DNA from 4 places in the Saccharopolyspora sp. CA-218241 genome. Region 4 is predicted to be linked to each of the others. Evidence: riboswitches for the same ligand, from Rfam matches in the RefSeq annotation. Region 4 holds a riboswitch; each other region holds the start of a gene.
What was found. Region 4 has a riboswitch for cobalamin ahead of ACQP0T_RS08210 (ABC transporter substrate-binding protein). Riboswitches for the same ligand answer to the same signal wherever they lie in the genome.
Positions count from the first base shown of each region.

Region 1: linked by a shared signal. The riboswitch ahead of metE (5-methyltetrahydropteroyltriglutamate--homocysteine S-methyltransferase) and the one ahead of ACQP0T_RS08210 (ABC transporter substrate-binding protein) in region 4 are both predicted to bind cobalamin.
Region 2: linked by a shared signal. The riboswitch ahead of ACQP0T_RS21530 (precorrin-8X methylmutase) and the one ahead of ACQP0T_RS08210 (ABC transporter substrate-binding protein) in region 4 are both predicted to bind cobalamin.
Region 3: linked by a shared signal. The riboswitch ahead of cobN (cobaltochelatase subunit CobN) and the one ahead of ACQP0T_RS08210 (ABC transporter substrate-binding protein) in region 4 are both predicted to bind cobalamin.

Region 1 is NZ_CP191860.1:2,041,418-2,046,517, forward strand. It holds gene ACQP0T_RS09970 (SDR family oxidoreductase) at 1-607, shown strand, start outside; gene metE (5-methyltetrahydropteroyltriglutamate--homocysteine S-methyltransferase) at 668-2,956, opposite strand; cobalamin riboswitch at 3,085-3,329, opposite strand; gene ACQP0T_RS09980 (arylamine N-acetyltransferase family protein) at 3,518-4,297, opposite strand; gene ACQP0T_RS09985 (LacI family DNA-binding transcriptional regulator) at 4,411-5,100, shown strand, end outside.
Region 2 is NZ_CP191860.1:4,523,191-4,528,290, reverse strand. It holds gene ACQP0T_RS21540 (sensor histidine kinase) at 1-897, shown strand, start outside; gene ACQP0T_RS21535 (response regulator transcription factor) at 849-1,487, shown strand; cobalamin riboswitch at 1,655-1,778, shown strand; gene ACQP0T_RS21530 (precorrin-8X methylmutase) at 1,950-2,573, shown strand; gene ACQP0T_RS21525 (sirohydrochlorin chelatase) at 2,570-3,478, shown strand; gene cobA (uroporphyrinogen-III C-methyltransferase) at 3,462-4,685, shown strand; gene ACQP0T_RS21515 (serine protein kinase RIO) at 4,728-5,100, opposite strand, start outside.
Region 3 is NZ_CP191860.1:4,552,485-4,557,584, reverse strand. It holds gene ACQP0T_RS21660 (bifunctional 4-hydroxy-2-oxoglutarate aldolase/2-dehydro-3-deoxy-phosphogluconate aldolase) at 1-555, shown strand, start outside; gene ACQP0T_RS21655 (NAD(P)-dependent oxidoreductase) at 555-1,466, shown strand; gene ACQP0T_RS21650 (lasso RiPP family leader peptide-containing protein) at 1,745-1,858, opposite strand; cobalamin riboswitch at 2,135-2,254, shown strand; gene cobN (cobaltochelatase subunit CobN) at 2,306-5,100, shown strand, end outside.
Region 4 is NZ_CP191860.1:1,678,614-1,683,713, forward strand. It holds gene ACQP0T_RS08200 (ABC transporter ATP-binding protein) at 1-197, opposite strand, end outside; gene ACQP0T_RS08205 (FecCD family ABC transporter permease) at 262-1,290, opposite strand; gene ACQP0T_RS08210 (ABC transporter substrate-binding protein) at 1,287-2,288, opposite strand; cobalamin riboswitch at 2,348-2,531, opposite strand; gene ACQP0T_RS08215 (DUF3153 domain-containing protein) at 2,568-3,251, opposite strand; gene ACQP0T_RS08220 (DUF885 domain-containing protein) at 3,353-5,047, shown strand; gene ACQP0T_RS08225 (GNAT family N-acetyltransferase) at 5,086-5,100, opposite strand, start outside.

The DNA.
Region 1 (5,100 bases), 360 kb from region 4:
TCGGCGGCCGGGAGCGCTGGTGGTGCCCACCGACGTCGCCGACGAGGAATCGGTCGCGGCGCTGTTCGACGCCGTGCGCGAGCGCTGCGGGCGGCTGGACCTGCTGGTCAACAACGCGGGGATGTCCGGGGCGCCGGGTTCGGTCGGCGACGTGGACCCGGCGGACTGGGCGCGCGTCGTCGGGGTGAACCTGACCGGCTCGTTCCTCTGCGCGCACCACGCCTTCCGAGTGATGCGCGACCAGCGGCCCCGCGGCGGCCGGATCATCAACAACGGGTCGATCTCCGCGCACAGCCCGCGCCCGCGCAGCGTCGGCTACACCAGCACCAAGCACGCGATCACCGGGCTGACCAAGTCGATCTCGCTGGACGGCCGGGAGCACGACATCGCCTGCGGGCAGATCGACATCGGCAACGCCGCCACCGAGATGACCACCCGGATGGCCGAGGGCATCCCGCAGGCCGATGGGACGGTCCGCGCCGAGCCGACCTTCGACGTCCGGCACGTCGCCGAGGCCGTGCTCTACATGGCCGGGCTCCCGCTGTCGGCCAACGTCCAGTTCCTCACCGTCACCGCGACCGCGATGCCCTTCATCGGCCGCGGCTGAGCCGTCGCGGGCGAGGCCGCCGAGTGGTGGGGGAGGCGGCCCCGCCCGCGACGGGAGTGATCAGCGCAGCGACGGACGGATCCCGGCGGTCGCGATGATCACGTTCTCCAGCGCCTGCTCCACCTCGGTGTAGCCCCGCGTCTTGAGCCCGCAGTCGGGGTTGACCCACAGGCGTTCGGCGGGCACCGCGGCCAGCGCGGCCGTCAGCAGGTCGGTGACCTCCGCCGCGGTCGGGACCCGCGGCGAGTGGATGTCGTAGACGCCCGGGCCGACGCCCCGGGCGAAGCCGACCGCGTTGAGGTCGTCGAGCACCTCCATCCGGGAACGGGCCGCCTCGATGCTGGTGACGTCGGCGTCCAGCGCCACGATCGCGTCGATCACGTCGCCGAACTCGGAGTAGCACAGGTGCGTGTGGATCTGGGTGGAGTCGGCGATGCCGGACGTGGCCAGCCGGAAGGACGTCACCGCCCAGTCCAGGTACCCGGGCCGGTCCGCCTCGCGCAGCGGCAGCAGCTCGCGCAGGGCGGGCTCGTCCACCTGGACCACCCGGATGCCCGCGGCCTCCAGGTCGGCCACCTCGTCGCGGATGGCCAGGGCGACCTGGTCGGCGGTGGTGGCCAGCGGCTGGTCGTCGCGGACGAACGACCACGCCAGGATGGTGACCGGTCCGGTGAGCATCCCCTTGACCGGCTTCTCGGTGAGCTTCTGGGCGTAGGTGGCCCACTCCACGGTCATCGGGGCGGGGCGGGAGACGTCGCCGTAGAGGATCGGCGGGCGCACGCACCGCGACCCGTAGGACTGCACCCAGCCGAATTCGGTGCTGGCGAACCCGTCGAGGTGCTCGGAGAAGTACTGCACCATGTCGTTGCGCTCGGGTTCGCCGTGCACCAGCACGTCGAGGCCGAGCCGCTCCTGCACCCGGATCACCCGCTCGATCTCGTCGCGCATCCGCTGCTGGTAGGTCGCCGGGTCGATGCGTCCGGCGCGCAGCGCCGCGCGCGCCTTGCGGACGTCGGTGGTCTGCGGGAAGGAACCGATCGTGGTGCTCGGCAGCGGCGGCAACCGCAACGACCGCTGCTGGGCCTCCTGCCGCCCGGCGTAGTCACCGCGCCGCGCGTGCTCCGGGCGCAGCGAGTCCAGCCGGGCCCGGACCCGGTTGTCGCGCACCGAGTCGGCACCGGCCCGGTCGGCGACCGCGCGCCGGGCGGCGGCGAGCTCGTCGGCCACCACCTCGCGCCCGTCGCGCAGCGCCCGGCCGAGGACCACGACCTCGTCGACCTTCTGCCGCGCGAAGGCCAGCCAGGACGCCACCCGCGCGTCCAAGGCGGTCTCGGCCTCGACGTCGTAGGGCACGTGCAGCAGCGAGCAGGACGTGCCGACCGCGACCTCGCCCGCCAGGCCCAGCAGGGTCGCGGCGGTGGACAGCGCGCCGTCCAGGTCGGTGCGCCAGACGTTGCGGCCGTCGACCAGTCCGGCGACCAGCGCCTTGTCCGCCAGGCCGCGCACCGACGGGAGCCGGTCCAGCGCCGACCGCCCGGCGACCAGGTCCACCGCCAGCGCCTCGACCGGGGTGGCGGCCAGCTCGCCGAGCGCCTCGCCCAGATCGCCGAAGTAGCCGGCCGCCAGGATCTTCGGCCGCTCGGTCAGCTCGCCCAGGCGCCGGTAGGCGGCGCGCAGCGCGGCCAGCTCGGCGGGGGAGCGGTCGGCGGCGAAGGCGGGCTCGTCGAGCTGCACCCACTCCGCGCCCGCGCGGTGCAGCTCACCGAGCAGCTCGGCGTAGGCGGTCAGCAGGTCGTCGAGCCGGTCCAGCGGGCGGAACGACTCCGGCGCCTGGTCGTCCGATTTGGACAGCAGCAGGAAGGTCAGTGGCCCGACCAGCACCGGACGGGTGGTCACGCCCGCTTCCAGGGCTTCCTGGTACTGGTCCACAGGGGACTGGTCGGACAGCGAGAACCGCGTGTCCGGGCCGATTTCCGGGACGAGGTAGTGGTAGTTGGTGTCGAACCACTTGGTCATCTCCAGCGGCGGCGTGGACTCCACCCCGCGCGCCATCGCGAAGTAGGTGTCCAGCGGGCTCAGCCCGAGCGCGGTGAACCGTTCGGGTACCGCACCGAAGACGACCGCGGTGTCGAGCACCTGGTCGTAGTACGAGAACGTGTTGCCCGGCACCGAATTCAGTCCGGCCTCGTGCAGCGAGCGCCACGTGTCCACCCGCAGGCCGCGGGCGACCTCCCGGAGTTCCGGCTCGCCGATCCGCCCGGCCCAGTAGCGTTCCAAGGCTCGTTTGAGCTCCCGGTCGGGGCCGATCCGGGGGTAGCCCAGCACGGTGGAACCGATCGTGGTTGTCAACGCTCTCTCCTCGCGAGCTCGACGACAGGAGTCCGAGACCGGGAGAGCGCAGGGCGCGACGGCGCGACGAGCTGCCGCGCGGGCGTCCGGCAGGCCCTCCCTCGGGGCCTCGAACAGCGCGCACCGCTCCGGCGCGCGCACCGGTGGCAGGTCTTCGGACTCACGGGCGCTTCCCGGCGTCGCCGGGGATTCCTACTGGCCGTCGCTTCCCGGGCCTGGTGGCCCAGTGCTGATCCCGGTCGTGGACCGGGGACGGCGTTGGTTCCCGTTCACCGCTGCGGGGCAGTCCCGGATTCGCACCGGGTTCCCTCTTGCCTCGGCCGCTCCCGCCCGGTCGGGCGGAGGCGGCCGAACCACCAGCACGGATCAGGCTAGCCGCCGACCTCGCGTTGGCAAGGGCGCCCGCCGCCACGAGCGTCCCCGCGCGCCGGGCGCGGCGCCCGTTGACGTCGCCTTTCGATCCGCCGCGCCGCCGCGGTGAGATCCCGGACACACCGTCGCGCGGGCGCCCGCCCGCCGCCGAGCCGGACGGACCGGTGGGCCCCCGCAGTGGACGTCCGCTCAGCGCTGCGCCGGGTCGGCGGGGAGCCGGTCGAGGGGCATCCCGAACACCTCGCGGTAGGTCGCCAGCGCTTCGTCCTCGGTGAGGGTCCGCTCGGTGCGCTCGCCGTGCTCGGTGCGGACCAGTCGTGTTCCGCTGAGGGTGACCCGGCCCGCTCCGGTGCGCAGCGAGCAGGTCGGACCGCGGGTGAACGGCGAGCGCGGCGAGGTCTGCTGGTACCAGCAGGTGGGCTCGAAGTCGCGCAGCGCGCGGGGGCGGGGCTCCAGCCGGTACTGCGGCTCGCCGTCGCGCAGCAGGTCCAGGTCGCCGGACGCCGCGTCGACCGGGCGGAGGGCGAACGAGCCTTCCGGGTCGGGCTGCTCGCCGGTGCTCGCCATCCGCAGCGGGTGCACGGGGTTGCGGCCGAAGCCGACGTCGACCAGCCACGGCTCGTCGAGGTCGACCCGCAGCGCCAGGTGGTCCATCGGCGGACCCGGCTGCTCGGGGGTGGCGAAGACCCGCGCGGCGAGCAGTTCCACCCGGTAGCCGAGCGCGGTCAGCAGCGCCGCGAACAGCCCGTTGAGCTCGTAGCAGAAGCCGCCCCGGCGGCGCCGCACGATCTTGTCGACCAGGTGCTCCTCGGTCAGCTCGACCAGCTCGCCGAGGTGGATGTCGAGGTTCTCGAACGGCACCGAGGTCAGGTGCCCGGACTGGAGCGCGTGCAGGGTCGTCGCGTCGGGCGGCCCGACCGCCTCGATCCCGATCCGGGCCAGGTACCGCTCGGTGGTGGCATCGTCCACACGACCATTCTGGCACATCACCTCATGTCCACAGTAGACACCAGCGGCCGGGTGGGGGATATGATCCCGCGAACGGCGGTGCTCGCGCCCCGGGACCTGGGAGGATGGCACGGATGACGGCTGGCGGGCGAGAGGACGAGCGGACCGGGCCGACCGCGGCTGACGTGGCGGCGCTGGCCGGGGTGTCCCGGGCGACGGTGTCGTACGTGCTCAACGGGCTCGTCGACGAGCGGATCGGGCCCGAGACCTGGGCCGAGGTGCGGGCCGTCGCCCGCGAGCTCGGCTACGTCCCGCCCGGCGGCCGCCGGACGACCGGGCACGAGCTGGTCATCGGCCACCTGGGCGGCGAGCGGATGACCCTCGCGCGACTGGCCACCGCGGGGCTGGACCGGCTCGCCGTCGAGCTCGGCGAAGCGGGCTACACGATGGTCCTGCACCGCGACACCGAGCTGAAGGGGATGGCGGCGGCGCGGTCCTGGGCGGCGTTGCGACCGGCGGCGGTGATCGCCCACGCCGACCGGTTCACCAAGGGCGGTGCCGAGCTGCTCCGCCGCGCGGGGGTGGTGCCGATCGGCATCGCGACCCAACCCGTCCCGGCGGTGCCGACGCTGGTGATCGACGACTCCCGGCTGGGCGAGGTCGCCGCCGAGCACCTCGCCGAGCGCGGCTGCCGCCGGGTGCTCGTGGTGGTGCCGAAGGCCAAGGGCGACCGGCAGCTCGTGGCGCACCGGGTGGCGGGGTTCGAACGGGTGGCCGCCCGCACCGGGATGCGGCTGGAGGTGGTGCGGATGGGGCTGCGCCGC
Region 2 (5,100 bases), 2.8 Mb from region 4:
TTCTGGGTGCCGCTGTGGTGGGCCGTGCTGGGCGTGTTCCTCGACATGTCCGCGGCCCGCGCCGGCTGGACCGGGTTCGCCCGCTGGCTGGTGGACAACCCGGCGATCGGGATGCCCGCCGGGCTGCTCGCCGCTGCGGTGCTGGTGCTGCTCGCGCCGATCACGTTGCGCTGGCACGGGTACTGGGCCCGGCTGCTGCTCGCCCCGACCGAGCGCGCGCTGCTCGCCCAGCGCGTCGAGCAGCTCACCGAGACCCGCACCGACGCCACCGAGGCCGAGACCGACCGGCTGCGCGACATCGAGCGCGACCTGCACGACGGGCCGCAGGCGCGGCTGGTGTCGCTGGGGCTCAAGCTGGCCGCCGCGGAACAGCTCCTGGCCACCGAACCGGAGCGGGCCCGCGCGCTGCTCGCCGAGGGCCGCGACGAATCCGGCGCCGCGCTGGCGGAACTGCGCGGGCTGGTGCGCGGCATCCGGCCCCCGGTGCTCGCCGAACGCGGTCTCGGCGACGCGGTGCGGGCGTTCGCCCTGGAGTCGGCGGCCCCGGTGGAGGCGGTGGTGGACCTGCCCGGTCGGTGCCCGCCCGCCGTCGAGGCCGCCGCCTACTTCGCCACCCGCGAGCTCGTCACCAACGCCGTCAAGCACGCCGCCGCCGCGGCCATCCGCGTCGAGGTGTCGCACGACGGCACCGCGCTGCGGATCACCGTCACCGACGACGGGTCCGGCGGTGCGGTCGTCGGGCACGTCGGCGGACTCGCCGGGATCCGGCGCAGGCTCGGTACGTTCGACGGCGCACTCGCGCTGTCCAGCCCGGACGGCGGTCCCACCCGAGCGACCTTGGAGATCCCGTGCGCGTCGTCCTCGCCGAAGACCTCTTCCTCCTCCGGGACGGCCTGAGCGCGCTGCTCACCGCGCACGGCTTCGACCTCGTCGCGGCGGTGGAGACCGGCCCCGAACTCCAGGCCGCGCTGTTCGACCACCGCCCCGACGTCGCCGTCGTCGACGTCCGGCTGCCGCCCACCAAGACCGACGAAGGGTTGCAGGCCGCGCTGGTCGCCCGCCGCGCGATCCCCGGCCTGCCGGTGCTCGTGCTCTCCCAGCACGTCGAGCAGCTCTACGCCCGCGAGCTCCTCGCCGACGGCGCGGGCGCCGTCGGTTACCTGCTCAAGGAGCGGGTGTTCAACGCCGAGCAGTTCGTCGACGCGGTCCGCCGGGTCGCCGCGGGCGGCACGGCGATGGACCCCGAGGTCATCTCGGCCCTGGTCGCCCGCCGCGCCGCCCCGCTCCAGGACCTCACCGACCGGGAGCGCGGCGTCCTGGCCCTGATGGCGGAGGGTTGCTCCAACGCCGCCATCGCGCAGCGCCTCGTGGTGAGCGAGGGGGCGGTGGGCAAGTACATCGCGAGCATCTTCGGCAAGCTCGGGCTCGCGCAGGAACCGGAGACCAACAGGCGGGTCCTGGCGGTCCTGGAATACCTCGAGCGCTGACCTCGCGACCCTGGTGAGGGGCGCCTTCATCCGACATAGCCGGATGAAGGCGCCCCTCACTCGGCACCCTCCCGGGTGAGGTGGGCGTCCTCGGGCCGGGTGCGTGATCGAATTCACGGGGTTTGACCTGGGGTGCTCGGCAGGTCAGGATACGTCGGCTGGCAGTGCAGGAACCCGGTGCGAATCCGGGGCGGTCCCGCCACTGTGACCGGGGAGCGGACCCCACCGATGGCCACGGCCGCAAGGCTGGAAGGCCGGGGACACCGCGTCGATCCGGGAGTCAGGACACTGCGCGCCGGCCCCGCGTCGCGCCGCGGCGCGCGGACACCCCACCCCGGGCGGGAGAACCCAGGAGGTCGGGCTCCCATGCGGGATGCCGGAACGCGGTCGCCGACGGCGGCCCGCGCGCTCCGCTGCGGCCGTCGCTCCCCGTCCGGCCGGAGTCGAGGAGCCGGAGCGAGCATGACCACGTTCGACCCGCCACCGCGGCGGGTGCACCCGATCGAGATCGAGTCGTACCGGATCATGCGGGAGCGCGCCGATTTCGGGCACTTCGCCCCGCTGACCCGCGCCGTGGTGGAGCGCGTCGTGCACACCACGGCGGACCCGAGCTGGACCGGCGAGGTGGTCACCACCGAGGACGCGGTGCGCGCCGGGCGGCGGGCGCTGCTCGACGGCGCCGCGCTGATCACCGACGTGCGCATGGTGGCGGTGGGCATCACGTCCCGGGAACCGCTGGTCGCGTTGGACCTCCCCGGGGTCGCCGCCGAGGACGGGCTCACCCGGTCGGCCGCGGGCATCCGGGCCGCCGCCGAACGCCATCCCGACGGCGCGGTGTGGGCGATCGGCAACGCCCCGACCGCGCTGGCCGAACTGCTGCGGCTCGCCGAGGCGGGCGCGGTGCGACCCGCGCTCGTCGTCGGCGTGCCGGTGGGCTTCGTCGGCGCCGTGGCCGCCAAGGCGGCGTTGCGGCGCAGCGGACTCCCCGGGGTGAGCACGCTGACCGAACGCGGCGGTGCGGCGATCGCCGCCGCCGCCGTCAACGCCCTGCTGTACTGGCGGGAGAACCAGGAGGAGGACCGGTGACCGCACCGCAGCCGCTGCTGATCGTGGGCCACGGGACGGTGGACGACGGCGGGGTCGAGGAGTTCCGCGCGTTCATCGACCGGGTGCGCGGCCGGATGGCCCCCGCCGGGATCGACGTCGCGGGCGGCTTCATCGAGCTGTCCGCACCGGCCGTCACCGAGGCGTGGGGCGAGCTCGCCGCGCGCGGCCACCGCACCATGGCGGCGGTTCCGCTGGTGCTGGTCGCCGCCGGGCACGGCAAGGGCGACATCCCCGCCGCGCTGGAGCGGGAGGTCCGCCGCCACCCGGGCACGTCGTTCGCCTTCGGCCGCCCGATGGGCCCGCACCCGGTGCTGCTGGACCTGCTGGCCGAGCGGATCGCCGCGGTGGTGCCGCGCGAGGAGTGGGCGGACACGGCCGTGGTGCTGGTCGGCCGGGGCTCCACCGACCCGGACGCCAACGCCGAGGTGTGCAAGGTCTCCCGGCTCTTGCAGGAGACCTGCGGTTTCGACACGGTCGAGACCGCGTTCGTCTCGCTGGCACCGCCGGACGTCGCGGCCGGGCTGGAACGGGCCCGCCGCCTCGGCGCGCGGAAGGTCGTGGTGGCGCCCTACTTCCTGTTCGACGGGGTGCTGCCGCAGCGCGTGGCCCGACAGGCCCGGGAGTACGCCCGCGCGGCACCGGACATCGACGTCCACGTCTCCGGTTACCTCGGTGACACCGACGCCCTGGCCGAGCTCGTCGTCGAGCGCTACCACGAGGCGCTGCACGGCGAGATCCGGATGAACTGCGACACCTGCGCCTACCGGGTGCTGCTGCCGGGCTTCGAGGACAAGCTGGGTGCGCCGCAGACGCCGCACCACCACCCCGACGATCCGACCGGGCACGGTCACGGACACGGACACGCACATGGACACTCCCGCTAACCCGCCCGCCGAGCACCACTACCTCGCCGGACTCGACCTCGCCGGACGCCGGGTCGTGGTGGTCGGCGCGGGAACCGTCGCGCAGCGCCGGCTGCCCCGCCTGGTCGGCGCCGGTGCCGCCGTCGAGGTGATCGCCCCCGAGGCCACCCCCGCGGTGGAGGCGCTCGCCGACGCCGGCGAGATCACCTGGACCCGGCGCGGCTACCGCGACGGCGATTTGGACGGCGCCTGGTACGCGGTGGCCGCCGCCTCCCCCGACGAGGTCAACGCCGCGGTGGGCGCCGAGGCCGAGCGGCGGCGGGTGTTCTGCGTGCGCTCCGACCGGGCGGTGTCCGGCAGCGCGGTGACCCCCGCGGTCGCCGAGCACGACGGGCTGCTGCTCGGGGTGCTCGCCGGCGGATTCCCCCGGCGCAGCGTGGCGGTGCGCGATGCGCTGCTGGAGGCGTTGCAGTCCGGTGTGGTCGACGAGCACGCCGACGCCCCGGCGCCCGGGGTGGTGCTGGTCGGCGGCGGTCCGGGCGCGCCGGACCTGATCACGGTGCGCGGCAGGCGGCTGCTGGCCAAGGCCGACCTGGTGGTCACCGACCACCTCGCCCCCCGCGAGCTGCTGGAGGAGCTGGGCCCGCACGTCGAGGTGGTGGACGCCTCGAAGATCCCGTACGGCCGGGCGGCGAACCAGGACGTGATCAACCGGACGCTGATCGACGGCGTCCGCGCGGGGCGGTTCGTGGTCCGGCTCAAGGGCGGCGACCCCTACGTGTTCGGCCGGGGCTTCGAGGAGCTGCTGGCCTGCGCCGAGGCGGGCGTGCCGGTGACGGTGGTGCCGGGGATCACCAGCGCCTTCTCGGTGCCCGCGGTGGCCGACGTGCCGGTGACGCACCGCGGGGTGGCGCACGAGGTGGTCGTCGTCTCCGGGCACGTCGCACCCGACGACGAGCGCTCGCTGGTGGACTGGCCCTCGCTCGCCCGGCTGCGCGGCACCCTGGTGCTGCTGATGGCGGTGCAGCGCATCGAGTCCTTCGCCGAGGTCCTGATCGAGCACGGCCGCCCCGCCGACACCCCGGTCGCCGTGGTGCAGGAGGGCACGACCGCGACGCAGCGCTCGCTGCGCACCACGCTGGACCGGGTCGGGGCCGACGTGCGGGAGCAGGGCGTCCAACCGCCGGCGGTGGTGGTCATCGGCCCGGTCGCCGGGCTGAAGGACTGACGCGCGCGGGTGGGTCCGGACGGCCGGACCCACCCGCGCGGTTCAGCCCAGGTTCGCCTCCTCGGCGAGCAGCGCCGCCAGTTCGGTCGCGTCGGCCCCGGCGAACCCGGCGCGGTGGAACCACGCGGTGATGTTGTCCGCGTCCCGCGCCAGGTAGTCGAGGCCCTGCGGATTGGCGGCGAGGTCCACCGCCTGCGGCAGGTCGATCAGCACCAGCCGGTCGCGGTGCACCAGCACGTTGTAGGCGGACAGGTCGCCGTGGGCGTAGCCCTGCCCGGCCAGGACGGCCAGCGCGTCGACCAGCTGCTCCCACAGCTGCGCCAGTTCGGCGCGGTCCGGGCGCAGCGCGGCCAGCCGGGGCGCCGCGGTGCCGTCGGCCTCGCCGATGAACTCCTGGAGCACCTCGCCGCCGACC
Region 3 (5,100 bases), 2.9 Mb from region 4:
GGGATGACCCCGCAGCGGACCGCCGAACTGGCCGAGCGGGCCTGGGACCTGGGCATCGAGGCCGTCGAGGTGCCGATCGAGACTCCGCGCGCCGAACCGTCGCTGCGCGCCGCCGTCGAGGCCGGTGCCCGGCGCGGGCGCCCGGTGGGCGCGGGCACCGTGACCTCGCCCGAGCAGGTCCGCACCGCGCAGGAGGCCGGGGCCGCGTTCACCGTGGCGCCCGGCCTGGACGCCGAGGTGGTGCGGCTCAGCGCCGACGTCGGGGTGCCGCACCTGCCCGGCGTGGCGACCCCGAGCGAGGTCCAGCAGGCCCGGCGGCTCGGGCTGGACTGGGTCAAGGCGTTCCCGGCCGCGCAGCTCGGCGCCGGCTGGTTCAGCGCGGTGCTCGGGCCGTTCCCCGACCTCAAGCTGGTCGCCACCGGCGGGATGAACGCGCGCAACGCCGCGGAATTCCTCGCCGCGGGCGCCCGCGCGGTCGCGGTGGGCTCGGCCCTGGACGATCCCGAGCAGCTCCCCGCCCTGGCCGGGTTGTTGCGCGACGGCAGGAGGGCGTAGTGCGGGTGCACGTCGGTCCGGAACCGGCCGCCGAACTCCAGGACGCGGTGCTGGCCGCGGGCGCGGAACTCGCCCCGGCCGCCGAGGCCACCGGGCTGGTGTGGTTCGGCGCCGGGCCGGAGCGGTTCGCCGAGTACGACCACCCGGGGCTGGAATGGGTGCAGTTGCCCGCCGCCGGGATCGAACCGTGGCTCGCGGCGGGCGCGCTGCGCGAGGGCATCACGGTCACCTCGGCCGCGGGCAGCTACGCCGAGACCGTCGCCGAGCACGCCCTCGGGCTGATGCTGGCCGGTGCCCGCGGCCTGCACCAGGCCGCCCGCGCCGAGCGCTGGGACCGCCCGGGGCGGGCGCGCACCCTGTTCGGCGCCACGGTGGGCATCGTCGGCGCGGGCGGCATCGGGCGGGCGCTGATCGGGCTGCTGCGCCCCTTCGGCGTCCGGGTGCTGGCGATCAACCGCTCCGGCCGCCCGGTCGACGGCGCCGAGCGCACCTGGCCCGCCGACGCCCCGGACGCCCTCGGCACCCTGCTGGAGCGGTCGGATCACGTGGTGGTCGCGGCTCCGGCCACCGCCGCCACCGCCGCGCTGATCGACGCCGCCGCGCTGGCGCGGATGAAGGACGACGCCTGGCTGATCAACGTGGCCCGCGGCTCGCTGGTCGACACCGGCGCGCTGGTCGAGGCCCTGGACGCCGGGCGGATCGGCGGGGCCGCGCTGGACGTCACCGACCCGGAGCCGCTGCCGGACGGACACCCGCTGTTCGGCCACCCGCGCGCCCTGATCACCCCGCACTCGGCGAACCCGAAGCCGCTGCTGCTCCCGGCGCTGGCCCGCCGGGTGCGGGACAACGTGCGGCGGCGCCTGGCGGGCGAGCCGCTGATCGGCGTCGTCGACCTCGAAGCCGGGTACTGACCGCTCCGGGGGACGACCGGGGCCCGGCCCCTCGGGCGGGAGCCGGACCCCTGGCCTCGATCAGGAGGCTTTTCAGAATGCGGCGGAGCCGCATTGCGGTGAGGCACGCAACTTGCACCGCGGCCCGTGCTCGGACGGTGCCGCTCAGCGATCTTCTCGCGAGGACAGCCGTGACGCCGTGTACGAAGTGGGTACATCAGGAACGGCTCCCGGAGCGAGTGGGCCGCTGAGGTCCCGCTACCGGCACCGCCACGCAGACCATTGGCGAAAGCGATCCTTCAGGGCAGGAAGTAGCCGTTGCCGTCGACGTACTCGCCGCTGCCACCGAGGGTGTCGGCGGTGAACTCGCCCAGCTCGGCCAGTTCGGGGGTGCGGTAGGTGGTCTCGGTCATGGTCGTCGCCTCCATGTCGTTGACGTGGCGCCCGCCGCGGGCACCTGCCCCTGTGATCGGCGGCGTCCCGGACGCCTTGAGGTCCCCGCGGCGGGGGTTCACCCGGGTTCCGCAGCACGACTACTCGGCCGTGCCTCCTGGTCCCTGCTCCGCCGGCGTGTCCGGGGGGCGCGCGGGAGGCGGCCCGGAGGGCTGCCGGGTGCGGGGTGAACGACGTCTCACGGCGGGCGCGCCGGTGGCCGTTAGGATGATCGGCGTCAGACGGCGGTGACGCGGAGGAACCCGGTGCGAAACCGGGGCGGTCGCGCCACTGTGACCGGGGAGCGCACTCCGACGAGCCACGGCCCGCACGGGCCGGAAGGCGGGGCCGCGCGCCGATCCGGGAGCCAGGACACTCCGGCCGCCGTGGATCCCGATCGGGGCGCGCACCCCGAGGAAGGACGCGCCGTGTCCGACGCTGCCCGCACCACCAGGATCCTGCTGCTGTCCACGGCGGACACCGATCTGCTGGCCGCCAGGGCCTCCGGTGCCGACTACGCGGTGGCCAACCCGTCCCGGGTCGCCGCCGAGGACGTCCCCGACCTGCTCACCGGGGTCGATCTCGTGGTGGTCCGGCTGCTCGGCGGCAAGCGCGCCTGGGCCGAAGGGCTGGAGGCGGTGCTGGCCTCGGGCCTGCCGACCGTCGCGCTCAGCGGCGAGTCCACCCCGGACGCCGAGCTGATGGCGCTGTCCACCGTCCCGGCCGGGGTCGCCACCCAGGCGCTGACCTACCTGGTCGAAGGCGGACCGGGCAACCTCGGGCAGCTCGCCCGGTTCCTGTCCGACACGGTGCTGCTGACCGGCGACGGCTTCGAGCTGCCGGAGCGGATGCCGGAGTTCGGCCCGCACGGCGAGCGGGCGCACGACCCGGCGCGGCCCACCGTGGGCATCGTCTTCTACCGGGCGCACGCGCTGGCGGGCAACACCGGGTTCGTCGACACCCTCGCCGACCAGGTCGAGCGGGCCGGGGCCAACGCGCTGCCGGTGTTCTGCGGCTCCCTGCGCGGGCTGTCCGACGCCGCCGGGCTGCGCGACCTGCTCGGCGGCTGCGACGTGCTGGTGGCCACGGTGCTCGCCGCGGGCGGCTCGGTGGCCGCCGACGCCAGCGCGGGCGGCGACGAGGACTCCTGGGATGCCGGGGCGCTGGCCGAGCTGGACATCCCGGTGCTGCAAGGGCTCTGCCTCACCACCAGCCGCGCCACCTGGGAGGGCAGCGACGCCGCGCTGTCGCCGATGGACGCCGCGATGCAGGTCGCGGTGCCGGAGTTCGACGGCCGGCTGATCAGCGTGCCCTTCTCCTTCAAGGAGGCCGGGGACGACGGCATCCCGGTCTACCTGGCCGATCCCGAACGCGCCCGGCGGGTCGCGGGCACCGCCACCGCGCTGGCCCGGCTTCGGCGCACCGCCGACTCGGACAAGAAGCTGGCCGTGGTGCTGTCGTCCTACCCGACCAAGCACTCCCGGGTGGGCAACGCGGTCGGCCTGGACACCCCCGCCTCGGCGGTGGTGCTGCTGCACGCCCTGGCCGAGGCCGGGTACGACCTCGGCGGCCTGGACCTGTCCGGGGTGGACGGCGACGGGCTGATCCACCGGCTGATCGCCGCGGGCGGCCACGACGTCGAATGGCTCACCGACGACCAGATGTCGCAGGCCGCGATCCGCGTCCCGGCGCCCCGCTACCGGGAGTGGTTCGACGCGCTGCCCACCGCGCTGCGCGAGGCCATGGCCGAGCACTGGGGTCCGCCGCCGGGCGGCCTGTACGTCGACGACGAGGGCTCGATCTACGTGGCGGCGCTGCGCTTCGGCAACGTGGTGCTGATGATCCAGCCGCCGCGCGGCTTCGGCGAGAACCCGATCGCCATCTACCACGACCCGGACCTGCCGCCCTCGCACCAGTACTTCGCCGCCTACCGCTGGCTGGCCGAGGAGTTCGGCGCCCACGCCGTCGTCCACCTGGGCAAGCACGGCACCCTGGAGTGGCTGCCGGGCAAGGGCCTCGGCCTGGCCGCCGAGTGCGCGCCGGACGCCGTGCTGGGCGACCTGCCGCTGGTCTACCCGTTCATCGTCAACGACCCGGGCGAGGGCACCCAGGCCAAGCGCCGCGGGCACGCCGTCGTGGTGGACCACCTGATCCCGCCGATGGCCCGCGCCGACAGCTACGGCGACATCGCCAAGCTGGAGCAGCTCCTCGACGAGTACGCCCTGGTCACCGACCTCGACCCGGAGAAGAAGCCCGCGCTGCGCAACCAGATCTGGGAGCTGGTCACCGCCGCCGAGCTGCACCACGACCTGCACCAGCAGGACCAGCCCGACGCCGAGTCGTTCGACGACTTCGTGATGCACATCGACGGCTACCTGTGCGAGATCAAGGACGTGCAGATCCGCGACGGGCTGCACATCCTCGGCCGGGCGCCGGCGGGCGAGGAGCTGGTCAACGACGTGCTGGCGATCCTGCGCTCGCGGCAGGTCTTCGGCGGGAAGGTCGGGGCCCTGCCCGGGCTGCGGACCGCCCTGGCCGAGCGCTTCGGCCTCGACGAGCAGCACCTGCTGGCCGAGCCCGGTGCCGCGGTGGCGGTCCCGGGCGCGCTGACCGGACTGGTGGCGGGTCCCGCGGCGTCCGCATCGGACGCGGTGGACCTGCTGGAGGAGCTGGCCCGGCGGCTGGTCACCGGCCTGGCCGAGGCGGGCTGGCGGGCCGACGGCGTCGCCGCGTCGGTGCTGGGCGGTCCCGACGAGCAGGTCGACGCGGTGCTGCGGTTCGCCTGCGAGGAGCTGGCGCCCCGGTTGGCCCGCACCACCGACGAGGTGGACAACGTGGTGCACGCCCTCGGCGGCGGCTTCGTGCCCGCCGGACCGTCCGGGTCACCGACCCGGGGCCTGGTGTCGGTGCTGCCGACCGGCCGCAACTTCTACTCGGTCGACCCCAAGGCGATCCCGTCCCGCAACGCCTTCGAGGTCGGCTCCGCGCTCGCCGATTCCCTGCTGGCGCGGCACGTGCAGGACACCGGGGAGCACCCGCGCTCAGTCGGGCTCACGGTGTGGGGCACCTCGGCGATGCGTACCCAGGGCGACGACATCGGCGAGCTGCTCTGGCTGCTCGGCTGCCGCCCGACCTGGGACGACGCCTCCCGCCGGGTCACCGGTTTCGAGGTGGTGCCGCTGGCCGAGCTGGGCCGTCCCCGGATCGACGTGGTGGTGCGCAT
Region 4 (5,100 bases):
AGCTCCCGCCCGTCGAGCAGCACGTTGCCCCCGGAAGGCCGCCGCAGCCCGGCCAGCAGCCGCAGCAGCGACGACTTGCCGGACCCGTTGGGCCCGAGCAACCCGAGGGTGCGGCCGGGTTCGACCTCGGTGCTGATGCCGTCGACGATCAGCGCGCCACCGGCGTGCCAGGACAGCTCCCGGGTCCGGATGCTCATGCCCGCTCCTCCCTCGAAAACGCGTGGTGGGACCCGCCCGCGCAGCGGCGCCGGTGGCCGGACCTCACGTCAGGCCCCGCTTGCGCACCAGCAGCGCGGCGAAGACCGGCACGCCGACGATCGCGGTGATCACCCCGACCGGGACCTCCTGCGGCGCGGCCAGGGTGCCCGCCAGCGCATCGACCCAGACCAGCAGCAGGGCGCCGTAGACGGCGGACACCGGCAGCAGCGCGCGGTGCCCGGGGCCGACGACCAACCGCATCGCCTGCGGCAGCACCAGACCGACGAAGCCGATCGCCCCCGCCGCCGCGACCAGCGTCGCGGTGAGCAGGGCGGTGGTGACCAGCAGCAGCGCGCGCAACCGCGCCACCGGCACGCCGAGCGAGGCGGCCGCGTCCTGGCCGAAGGCGAACGCGTCCAGCCGCCCGGCCTGGGACAGGCAGACCGCCAGCCCGGCGGCGGTCACCGCGGCGGCGATCACCACGTCGGTCCAGCGGGCCCCGGCCAGCGAGCCGAGCAGCCAGAACAGCACGCCCTGGGTCTGCTCGGCGTCGGCCGAGGTCATCACGACGTAGGAGGTCAGCGACGAGAAGAGCTGGGTGCCCGCGACCCCGGCGAGGATCACCCGGCCGGTCCCGCCACCGGCCAGCCGGGCCAGCAGCATCACCAGGCCGAAGGCGATGAGCGCGCCGACGAACGCCCCCGAGGTCAGGCCGATCACCCCGGCGCCGAGGCCGAGGACCACCACCGTGACCGCGCCGGTGGAGGCACCCGCCGACACGCCGAGCAGGAACGGGTCCGCGAGCGGGTTGCGCAGCAGCGATTGCAGCACCGCGCCGCACACCGCGAGCCCGGCGCCGCACAGCGCGGCCAGCAGCGCGCGGGGCAACCGCAGCTCCCACACGATGCCCTGCGCTATCCGCGACAGGTCGGTCTCGACCCAGCCGAACCGGGCGGCGATCACCTCGACGACCTCCGCGACGCCGAGGTCGGCCGGTCCGGTGGTGATCACCGCGGCGATCGACAGCACCAGCGCGGGCACGCCGACCAGCACCAGCCCCGCGGCCCGGCCGGGACGCGGCGCGCGGCTCACCGCTGCCGGTCCAGCTCGACCAGCGCGTCGGCCAGGGCCTCGATCCCGTCGATGGTCTGCAGGCTCACGTTCAGCGCCGTGCCGGTCATCGGCAGCCAGCGCTGCTCGCGCACCGCCGGGAGCCGGGAGACGGCCGGGTCGCTGCGCAAGAAGTCGACCTTGGCCCGCAACGAGTCGCCCTCGCCGTCGCGGGTCAGATCACCGAGCACCAGCAGCGAGGGGTCGCGGGCGAGGATGTCCTCCCAGCCGATCTGCGGCCACATCGAGCGCTGGTCGGCGTAGGTGCCGCGGACCCCGAGGGTGCGCGCCATGATCGCCGGGGCGCCGGTGCCGCCCGCCACGTACGGGGTTTCGGTGCGGGCGAACCAGAACAGCACGGAGGTCTCCGGCGGCAGGTCCAGCCCCGCCACCTTCCGCTGCGCCGCCGACACCCGGTCGCGCAGGTCCGCGATCAGCGCCTCGCCGCGCTCGGGCACCCCGAACAGCGTCGCGATCTCCCGCACCTCGCGGTAGATGTCGTCCAGCACCACCGGTTCGGCCAGCGGCGCCTCCTCCGGCAGGCAGTTGCTCGGCGACAGGTAGGTCGGCACGCCGAGCTGCCCGAAGCGCTCCCGCGAGGCGATCCGCTCATCGGTGAAGACGGCTTGGTAGGCGCCCAGCACGATGTCCGGTTCGGTGCTCAGCACGGTCTCGAACGACGGGGCGTTGTCGGCCAGCCTCGGCACCTGCGCGTTGGCTTCGGCCAGGTCCGGGTCCACCGGGTCGGTCCAGGTCGCGGTGCCGACCATCCGGTCCTGCAGGCCCAGCGACAGCATGATCTCGGTGGTGCTCTGGTTCAGGCTCACCGCGCGCTGCGGCGGCTGCTCGACCACGACCTCCCGGTCGCAGTTGGGCACGGACACGGCGCCGGGTGCCGGTGCTCCGGCCTCGGGTGCGGCGCAACTGGTGAGGGCGAGGGTGGCGAGGCTGGTCAGGACCACCGCGCGGCGGGTGCGCAAGACTACCGTCCTTCGCTCGGGGCTCGGTCGCGAAGCCCGGGTGCGAGCCGGGAAGCGGTGTGCGTCCCGGCGAGCCAGCAGGTCTTCGGGCTCGGGCTCGTTCGGGCGAGGAGCCTTCCCGGGCCTGGTGGCCCAGTGGCACGTGTCCTCGCCCAGCACCCCTACCGCTGCGCGTCAGCTCCGGCTTCCGACCGGATTCCCCGTCCCGCTCCCGCGGGCACGACTGGCTCGCGCCTCACCCTAAGGGGTCTGATCCGGGTGGCCTTGCGGGGTGCGCGCTCAGGCTTCCTCGGCCGCGCGCGCCCGCAGGTGCGTGCTCAGCGCCAGCGCGGCGACGACCAGCGCCACCAGGAAGGTCGCGCCGGTCAGCAGCGCCGCCCAGCCGACCCAGCCGCCGCCGGTCGCGCTGGCGTACTGGAAGGTCGCCGCGAGCCTGGTCACCTCGCCGGGTTCCAGCTCCCAGGTGACCGTGCCCGCGCTCTCCTCGCCGTTGGTGCTGGTGATCTCGCCCGGCGCGCTGACCTTGACCTCGACCGACGAGTCGGTGTTGGCCAGCGGGGTGAGGTCGGCCGAGGCCTCCAGGATCACCAGCGAGCCGCTGCGGGAGAGCTGGAACTGGTAGCGCGAGTCGTCCGGGGTGAGCGACTGGCTCAGCCGGGTCACCTCGTCGAAGCTCAGGCCGCGGAACGACAGGTGCGAGCCGACCCGGTCGCCCTGCGCGTAAGGCGTGATCCGCACCTGGTCGGCCAGGTCCTCGGGCGGGGTCAACTGGAACGGGACCTTCCCGTCGGCGGTCTGCGTGGTGATCACCAGCTCACCCGCGACGGCGTCCTCGCCGTCGATCGTGAGCGCCGCGTTCACGTGCAGGCAGCCGCCGGTGACCATCCCGACGAGCACCAGCAGCAGACCCAGCACCGCACCGCGGGCGGGGCCCGTTCGACGACCGCTCGTTGTCCGCTCCACCTGCCGAATCGTCGCACCGGCTGCGGGTTTTCGCCGGGTGCGCGACCGCGCCGGAGGAATCCGGATGAGGCTCCGGCGGGCGACGACTAGCGTGGGCGGGCATGGCGACTGATCAGCAGGGCGTGCACGAGATCAGCGACCGGTTCGTCGACGAGCTGGCCGCGCTCGACCCCATTTCCGGCACCTTCCTCGGGCTGCCGGGTCACGACGAGGACATGACGGACTACTCGCCGGAGGGCCACCGGGCCCGGGCGGAGGCGGCGCGGCGCGCGGTCGCGGCGGCGCGCGAGGCCGTGCCCGCCGACGACGCCGAACGGGTCGCGCAGGCGGTGCTGCTGGAGCGGGTGGGCGTCGACCTGGAGCTGCACGAGGCCGACGCCGACCTCTCGGCGCTGAACGTGATCGCCAGTCCGGTGCAGGACATCCGGCAGGTCTTCGACATGATGCCGACCGACACCGAGCAGGACTGGCGCACCATCGCCACCCGGCTGGCGAAGGTCGGCGAGTCGGTGCGCTCGCTGCGCGCGGGCCTGACCGAAGGCGCCCGCCGGGGCGCGGTCTCGGCGGCGCGGCAGATCGCCAAGGTGGCGGCGCAGTGCGACACCTGGTCCGGGCGCGGTGCTCCGAAGTCGTTCTTCGCGGAGCTCGTCGCCGGGGCGGAGGTCGGCGGGGCGCAGGTCGGCGGGGCGCTGCGCCGGGAGCTCGACGCCGCCGCCGAATCGGCCGCCGGTGCCTACGCCGAGCTGGCCGACTTCCTGCGCGACGAGCTGCTGCCGCGGGCGCCGGAGCGCGACGCGGTGGGCGAGCAGCGCTACCGGCTGTGGTCCCGCTACTTCACCGGTGCCCAGCTGGACCTGCGGGAGGCCTACGAGTGGGGCTGGCAGGAGTTCACCGCGATCGAGGCGGAGCTGCGCGAGGTCGCGCGGCGGATCGAGCCCGGCGCCTCCCCGGCCGAGGCGGCGGCCGCGCTCGACGCCGACCCGCGCTACCTGGTCCGCGGGCAGCGCGAATTCGAGGCGTGGATGCAGGGCAGGTCCGACGAGGCGCTGCGCGAGCTGCGCGGCACCCACTTCGAGATCCCGGACCGGCTGATGGCCCTGGAGTGCCGGATCGCGCCCCCCGGCGGCGGGGTCGGCGCCTACTACACCGGTCCCAGCGACGACTTCTCCCGCCCCGGCCGGATGTGGTGGTCGGTGCCCGCCGACCGCGTCGACTTCCCGACCTGGCGGGAGCTGACCGTCGTCTACCACGAGGGCGTTCCGGGGCACCACCTGCAGATCGCCACCGGCGTGCACGAGTCCGGGCGGCTGAACAAGTTCCAGCGGCTGATGTGCTTCGTCTCCGGGCACGGGGAGGGCTGGGCGCTCTACGCGGAGCGGCTGATGCGCGAGCTCGGCTACTTCGGCGACGACGGCGACCTGCTCGGGATGCTCAACGACCAGCTCTTCCGGGCGGGCCGGGTGATCGTCGACATCGGGATGCACCTGGAGCTGGAGATCCCGAAGGGCACCGGCTTCCACGAAGGGCAGCGCTGGACGCCCGAGCTGGGCTTGGAGTTCATGCTCACCCGCACCATCGCCGACCCGGCGCACGTGCGCGACGAGATCGACCGCTACCTCGGCTGGCCGGGGCAGGCGCCGTCCTACAAGCTCGGCGAGCGGCTGTGGCTGGCCGCTCGCGAGGACGCCCGCCGCAGGCACGGCGCGGCGTTCGACCTCAAGGAGTTCCACGCCCAGGCGCTGCGGATGGGCGCCATGGGGCTGGACACGCTGCGGGAGCAGCTCGCGCTGCTGTGATCCCGGCGCCGGCCGGGGCGCGAGGTGGCCCCGGCCGGTCAGTCCGCCAGCGG